Regions from separate parts of the Lactiplantibacillus koreensis genome, predicted to be linked through region 1. Evidence: predicted binding sites of a transcription regulator. Region 1 holds the regulator's gene; the other holds the start of a gene.

What was found. The regulator NrdR, encoded in region 1, represses ribonucleotide reductase genes. The targets are predictions, from matches to a motif close to ACACNATATATNGTGT.
Region 2: a site for NrdR is predicted at 2,100-2,115, ahead of C5Z25_RS10190 (deoxynucleoside kinase). Genes of this name have one in related genera too.

The regions. Positions count from the first base shown of each region.
Region 1 covers NZ_CP027190.1:2,413,774-2,417,797, forward strand. Annotated here, with positions in the region: gene polA (DNA polymerase I) at 1-384, shown strand, start outside; gene mutM (DNA-formamidopyrimidine glycosylase) at 396-1,220, shown strand; gene coaE (dephospho-CoA kinase) at 1,230-1,835, shown strand; gene nrdR (transcriptional regulator NrdR) at 1,875-2,390, shown strand; gene C5Z25_RS11710 (replication initiation and membrane attachment family protein) at 2,413-3,804, shown strand; gene dnaI (primosomal protein DnaI) at 3,808-4,024, shown strand, end outside.
Region 2 covers NZ_CP027190.1:2,119,430-2,123,453, forward strand. Annotated here, with positions in the region: gene C5Z25_RS10180 (amino acid permease) at 1-1,147, shown strand, start outside; gene C5Z25_RS10185 (M15 family metallopeptidase) at 1,314-2,063, shown strand; gene C5Z25_RS10190 (deoxynucleoside kinase) at 2,164-2,799, shown strand; gene serS (serine--tRNA ligase) at 3,086-4,024, shown strand, end outside.

The sequences.
Region 1 (4,024 bases):
ATGACTGATATTGTTAAAACGGCCAAAGAACAAGGCTACGTGGAAACTATTGCGCATCGACGCCGGTATTTGCCAGACATTAATTCGGCTAGCTTTAATCAACGCGCTTTTGCAGAACGAACAGCGATGAACACGCCGATTCAAGGTAGCGCTGCCGATATTATTAAAATTGCGATGATTAATATGCAAGCACAATTAAAGGCCTCTGGGCTACAAGCGACGATGCTGTTACAGGTTCATGATGAATTGATTTTTGAGGCCCCAGCCGCTGAAATTCCAACGCTTGAAAAGTTGGTGCCAAGTGTGATGGATTCGGCCATTAAGTTAGCTGTACCATTGAAAGTTGAAAGTCATTTTGGCAATACTTGGTATGATGCAAAATAGGAAGTGAAGAGATGCCTGAATTACCAGAAGTTGAAACGGTTCGGCGTGGGCTGAATCGCCTTGTCAAAGGGGCGACAATTGCAAGCATTGAAGTCCGTTGGCCACGAATTGTCAATAATGATGTTGATAGTTTTAAAGCCCGCTTAGTGAATGCGACCATTGAAAAAGTCGATCGGCGGGGGAAATATTTATTATTCCGTTTTAATCATGGCTTGACGATGGTCTCGCACTTACGGATGGAAGGTAAGTATAACGTGATGCCTAAGGATGAAGGTCAAACTAAGCATACGCACGTTATTTTTCACCTGACTGATCAGCGAGATTTGTTGTATAACGACACCCGCAAGTTCGGACGGATGACACTAGTACCAACCGGTGAAGAAACGACGGTCGGTGGGTTAAAGACCATGGGTCCCGAACCAATTGACAGTGAGTTAACTATGGCTTATTTAACAGCTGTTTTGGCGAAATCCAAGAAAATGATTAAGCCATTTTTGTTGGATCAAAGCAAGATTGCTGGAATTGGCAATATTTATGCGGATGAAACGTTATGGATGAGTAAAATCCATCCGATGCGGCCGGCTAATAGTTTGACCGAAATGGAAATCGCTGCATTACGGCGAAGTATTATTGCTGAAATGGCGATGGCGATTAAGGGGCACGGTACGACCGTGCATTCTTTTTCGACGGCATTTGGTGAAGCGGGACAGTTTCAAAATCAGCTACACGTGTATGGCCGGGAAGGGGAACCTTGCGAACGCTGTGGGACGTTAATTGAAAAAATTAAAGTGGCGCAACGAGGGACCCATTTTTGTCCCCACGAACAACTGTTGTAGGAGGCTAAAATGACGCAATTAATTGGTTTAACAGGTGGCATTGCAAGCGGTAAGTCGACGGTATCGGCAATGCTCGCAACTGCCGGCCTGCCGATTGTTGATGCTGATAAGTTAGCCTGGCAAGTTGAAGGCCCAGGGATGCCGACGACCGAAAAAATCGTGGCGCACTTCGGCCCGCAGGCGCTACAACCGGATGGTCAGCTCAATCGGTCTTGGCTAGGCCAGCTGGTCTTTAGTGATACCCAAGCCATGGCTGCGTTGACGGCAATCACGCAATTACCGATTCAATATGCTATTTTAGAAAAAATTGTGTCACTGGGCCAAGTGACCCCTGCACCGCCAGCCATTATTTTAGATATTCCGTTATTGTTTGAAAACGGCTGGGAACAGTTATGTGATCAAGTGATGGTCGTTACTGCGGCTGATGCAGTGATTTTACAACGGTTAATGGCGCGTAATCACTTGACGGTGGCGGCAGCGAAAGCACGTATGGCGAGTCAATTACCCTTGGCTGCAAAAGTTAAACAGGCGGATATTGTGATTGATAATGGGGAAAACATTGATAAAACAAGAACTAGCGTGTTAAAATGGCTGGAAACTATAAAAACTAACTGAAACTTAAACAATGATTAGCAAAGATGAGGTGAGAAGTCTATGCAATGTCCACATTGTCATCATAATGGCTCCCGCGTAGTTGATAGCCGGCCTACCGATGATGGTCGGGTGATTCGGCGACGGCGTGAATGTGAAAACTGTGGGTTTCGTTTTACGACGTTTGAACGCGTTGAAGCGACCCCATTACTAGTTATTAAAAAGAATGGGGCGCGGGAAGAATTTAATCGCGAGAAAGTATTGCGCGGTATTATTCGATCGGCCGAAAAACGTCCCGTTAGCATGGAGACGATGACTAGCGTGGTTGATGATGTTGAAAACCAAGTTCGATCACTCGGCGAGAATGAAATCTCTAGCCAAGTGATTGGGGAATACGTCATGGAAAAGCTGGCAGATATTGATGAAATTTCGTATATTCGTTTTGCCAGCGTCTATCGACAATTTAAAGACATGCACGTCTTCTTAAACGAACTACAAGATATGATGGAACGCGATAAAGTAAAATTGGCGAAGCGAACACCTAAAAATGGGGATGCGCCGAAGCCCAAAAAAGATTAAGTTATGAAGATTGGTGAACAACATGCCTAAAGATGATCCAAACTTAACGCCGAAAGCGGGCTTAGTTGTCCCACCGACATTAGCGTTAAGTGCCACGGAGCAGGCCGTTTTGGCTGAGCTCTATTTACCACTGATTGGTCCGCTGGCTTATAGTCTGTATGCGGCTTTACGGCCGCTACAGCGCTCAACCAGTGACTTAAGTAATCGCCGCAGTCACGCTGAATTATTGGGCATGCTAAACGTTGATTTGCCCACGGTTTTAGCAGCTCGGCGTAAGTTGGAAGCCACAGGATTACTCCATAGTTACTATCAAAAAGATGAACTTGGGGAAGTCTATATTTATGAGTTGAAGGCTCCTATGCCGGTGACGCAATTCTTTGAAGATGATCTTCTCAGTGTTTTATTGTTAGATGCCGTCGGTGAATTGCGGTATCAACAATTAGCGACCGCATTTACTCCGGCAGCGGTGGATTTGACGCAAGCTACGGAGGTCACTGCGAATTTATTAGATGTCTTTCATATTGACAGTCAAAAAGTGACGCATGTGCCTAATGAGATTAAAGCGGTGCGCCAGCAGTTACCAGAACCAGCAACCACAAAAGTGACGCCTGATTTAACTGATGAAGCATTCGATTGGCAAGTTTTAGGCCAAATTTTGAAACAAAACTATGTTGATCTAAAACAGGTCGCCAGTTCGCGTCAACTGATTATGACGGAAAGTCGTGTTTACGGGATTAGTGAAGTTGAAATGGCTAAGTTGATTAGCGAAGTCGCGAGTCTAACAACGGGCCGATTTGATGAAAGTCAGTTGAAGCTTTTAATTGCCCGCCGCTACGAACGCCCGACGGCCCCCACTGAACAGCATGTGGCTGTGGCAGCTGCAGCAAGCACCCCGGCAACTGCTAAAACCCAGCTATCAACGGCTGAACAACAACTGGTGGCACTAGCGAAACAACAATCACCGTATGATTTTTTAGCCGATTTGAAGAACGCCAAGCATGGCTTTGTAACTAATGGTGAAACACGGCTGGTCCATGATTTGGTTAATCGAGGCGTGTTACCAAATGCGGTCATTAATATGGTGATCTATTATTTATTACAAAATCGTGAATTAGCGGCTTTAAACCGGAACTTATTAGAGACTGTTGCTAATGATTGGCAACAACATGACGTGATGACTCCAGAAGCGGCCTTGGCTTACTTGCAACAACGGCAACAGCCAAAGTCAACGACGCGACGGAATAATCAACGGCATAGTCGGCCAACTCGGAAAGAAATTGTGCCGAAATGGGCGCAAAAAACAACGGGAACCAAGTCTGCAACGAGCAGCGGTAATCAGTTAACAACTGCACAGCGCAAACAATTGGCAGAACGGGTCGCGAAATTAGATCCTAATTCAGATGAGGAGGACTAACACATGGAGAATATTTCTGAGGGCTTAAAAACCTTGATGAATAAGCGCCACCTAAATCAACAATACCAGGAACTCATGACGACGGTTTATCAGGATCCCGATGTTCGTCAGTTTTTAGCAGCTCATCAGGACGACTTATCTAGTGACGCCATGGAGCGAAGTGCTACGAAGCTCTATGAGTTTTGTCAAGAAAAGCAAAAAGTAGCGCGGCACGAACCAA
Region 2 (4,024 bases), 290 kb from region 1:
TTGGGCTATTACGTTAGCGGTGGATATTAGTACCGCAGCCATCGTTATGCGATTTTGGTTACCTAACGTACCCGGTTGGATTTTCAGTCTCATCGCATTAGTCTTGATTTTCATCATCAATGCGTTATCGGTTCGTTCGTTTGGCGAGACTGAATATTGGTTATCCTTGATTAAAGTGATTACCGTATTGGTGTTCTTGGTTGTTGGTGTATTAACGATTCTTGGCATTATGGGCGGTCATGCAACTGGGTTGAGTAACTTTACTGTCAAGAAAGCGCCATTTGTCGGTGGGATTCCGACGATTCTGAGTGTGTTTGTTGTTGCTGGTTTTTCGTTCCAAGGGACGGAATTAATCGGGATTACGGCGGGGGAATCCGCAACTCCAGAAAAAAGTATCCCAGCGGCGATTAAACAAGTTTTTTGGCGTATCTTACTGTTTTACATTTTAGCAATTTTCGTGATTGCAGCGATTATTCCGTATACGTCGAAGGATCTATTGGGTTCATCGGCCAGTGATATTGCGATTAGTCCCTTTACCTTAGTCTTTAAGCGAGCAGGCTTAGCGGCGGCGGCAAGTTTGATGAACGCCGTGATTTTAACTTCGGTTCTGTCGGCTGCAAATTCTGGGATGTATGCGTCAACACGGATGCTATATTCATTGTCGTTACAAGGCTATGCACCCAAAACTTTTGGGCGGACCAATCGCCATGGTATTCCGATGATGGCATTACTCGGGACAGCGTTTGTTGGACTCCTAACCTTCCTATCTAGTTTGTCGGGGGGGCGGATTTATATCTTCCTCGTTTCGGCCAGTGGGTTAACCGGGTTCATTGCTTGGCTCGGAATTGCCATCTCACATTTGCGGTTTCGGCGGGCCTTTATTAAGCAGGGCCATCAACTGAGCGAGTTGCGGTATCATGCTAAGCTCTTTCCGTTCGGGCCATTGTTCGCCTTTTTCCTCTGTTTAGTGGTTATTGTGGGTCAAGACTTACATTCCTTTGCCACTTGGGATTGGCAAGCCATTGGGATTACTTACATGAGTATTCCGTTGTTTATCGTGTTATTTGTGTATTATAAGATCCGGCATCATACAAAAATGGTTCCTTTGGATCAAGTTGATTTATCAAAACATCATTTAGATAAGTAGCGAATTAGGATTGGGACCGAGGTCGCAATCCTTTTTTGTAATTGGACGAGTGTCACCAGAAAAACTTAAAATTATCGCAAAAAAGTCATGTTATGCGGTCGTGCCCGGTTAAGTGTGCTAATCTAAATTAGAAAGGCAGCGAGTGAATATGTTGAGAGAAAGTGTTTTGAAAAGTTTAGTAGTCGTTTCAATAGTGGGAATCCTAAGTGGCTGTTCGGCCACCGGCACGAAGCAAAAAAGTTCGGCAACCAGTCAAAGTACCACGAAGACCTTAACCAAGCGGCAAAAGTTGATTCAGGCGTTACCTAAGGGCGTTAAGTCGACTGATAGTGACTTGTTTTTGGTCAATAAGTGGCATAAGTATGATGAATTGACCTTTACCAAAGGGTCAATTAATGGCATTCCCGTCCGGCAGTCGGTCGTTAAACCAATGACAGCCTTTTTAAATGGTGCCAAAAAAGCAGGTTACCCAGCAACAATTGTGTCTGGGTATCGTTCTGTGGCTTATCAAAAGCAGGTTTGGAATGACTCGATCAAGACGTATGAGTCACAAGGCAAGACCGCTAAGCAAGCGTTGAAGTTGACCCAAGAATACGTTGCGGTACCACGTGGAAGTGAACATCAGACCGGATTAGCTGCGGATATTATAAATACCAAATGGTTTAATGCCAACGGTAGCCAACTGTTATCATCATCAGATAAAGCAGCGGGACAAAAATGGTTGATTAACCACGCGGTCGATTATGGGTTGATTCTTCGTTTCCCTAAGACGGGCGAAAAATCGACGGGCATTGACTATGAGTCCTGGCATTTCCGTTATGTTGGTAAAGCGAGTGCGGCCTTTATAGTTAAGCATCACTTAACCTTGGAACAATATGTGACTTTATTGCAGGCGCGTGAAAGTGCGACCAAGTAATTTTTGACTAGATATTGCATTTTGACATGGGTGTGCGTACAATATGTAGTGTTGCTTTGAAAGCTAATTAAAAACGGACGTGAATAAAGGAGAGAACCCCATGCTTGTAATGTCAGGAACAATTGGTGCCGGGAAGACGAGTTTAACGCACCTAGTTGCGGATCATTTTGATTCAACTGCGTTTTACGAATCCGTCGATGACAATACTATTTTGCCATTATTTTATAAGAATCCTAAGAAGTACGCATTTTTACTCCAAATCTATTTTTTAAATAAACGATTAGGCAGTATCAAGTCGGCTTTTACAAACGATTTAGATGTCTTAGATCGATCAATTTTTGAAGATTCGTTGTTATTCCATTTAAACGGTGACTTAGGCCGGGCGACGAGTACGGAAGTTGATATTTACGATTCTTTATTAGATAACATGATGCAGGAATTGCCGGAAGCTGAGCATCAAAAAAGTCCTGATTTATTGATTCATATCAATATTTCGTTTGAAACGATGTTGAAACGAATCCAAATGCGGGGCCGCTCTTACGAACAGATTGATCAAGATCCAGACTTATACCACTACTACGAAACGCTAAATGCTCGTTATGCTAAGTGGTATGCCGATTACGATCGGAGCCCCAAAATGCAAATTGACGGGGACGAATTGGACTTTGTGGCTGATCCTGTTGCTCGCCAGACGGTGTTAACAATGATTGACGACCGGGTGAAGGCCTTAAGCTAAGCCAGTTGCCTTTTAGTGGGGAATGTCTTATAGTGATAGCAGTATATTAAACACGGCGCGTTTAAAGTAGACAGTCAGAGAACCGGTGGTTGGTGTGAACCGGTAGTCGAAACTCCGACGCGACAAAGTGGGCAGGTAATACTGCACGGCTAAGCCGTTATCCGATTGAGGGCAGGATGAGTGCATCATCCTGAACTTGGGTGGTACCGCGAATAACAGTCTTTTCGTCCCAATTTAGGGATGCGAAGACTGTTTTTTTATCATTATTTTCAAGGAGGATTTTAACATGTTAGATGTAAAAATGATTCGACAACAACCAGATTTTGTTAAGGAACAGCTTGGGCACCGCGGGGTCGCAGCTAGTCAGATTGATGATTTGATTCAGGCTGACGCTGATCGACGAGCTTTGATTTTGAAGAGTGAACAATTGAAGTCCACGCGAAATCAAGTTTCCGGTGAAATCTCACAGTTGAAGCGGCAAAAAGCGGATGCCAGTGCGCCAATCGCTGAAATGCAAAAAGTGAGCGCTGAAATTAAGGCGTTAGATGAAGACCGACGGCAAGCTGCGGCTAAGGTGCAAGATTTAGCGGCACACTTACCTAATATGCCCCATCCAGATGTCCCAATTAGTTTAGATGAAGACGATGCAGTCGAATTACGGCGAATTGGGACGCCCCGTCAATTTGATTTTGAACCCAAAGCTCATTGGGAATTAGGTGAAGCGCTGGGGATCTTAGATTTTGAACGGGGCGCCAAAGTTTCCGGGAGTCGCTTCTTATATTATGTTGGCGATGGTGCCAAACTTGAACGGGCTGTTTATAACTTTTTCTTGGATCAGCATGAAGCTGAAGGCTACACCGAAATCTTACCCCCTTACATGGTGACGGATGAATCCATGTATGGAACGGGACAATTTCCTAAGTTTAAAGATGATGCTTTCCGGATTAAGACTCAAGATTTAAGCCTTATTCCCACGGCTGAAGTGCCATTAGTGAACTATTATCGCGATGAGATTATTCCAAGTGAGAAGTTACCAGTTTACTTCACCGCACTATCACCGGCTTTTCGAGAAGAAGCGGGGAGTGCTGGCCGTGACACGAAGGGGTTAATACGATTACATCAATTTAATAAAGTTGAAATGGTGAAATTCACTAAACCAGAAGACTCATGGGATGAATTGGAAAAGCTAACCAATAATGCGGAATCGTTATTGAAAAAATTGGGA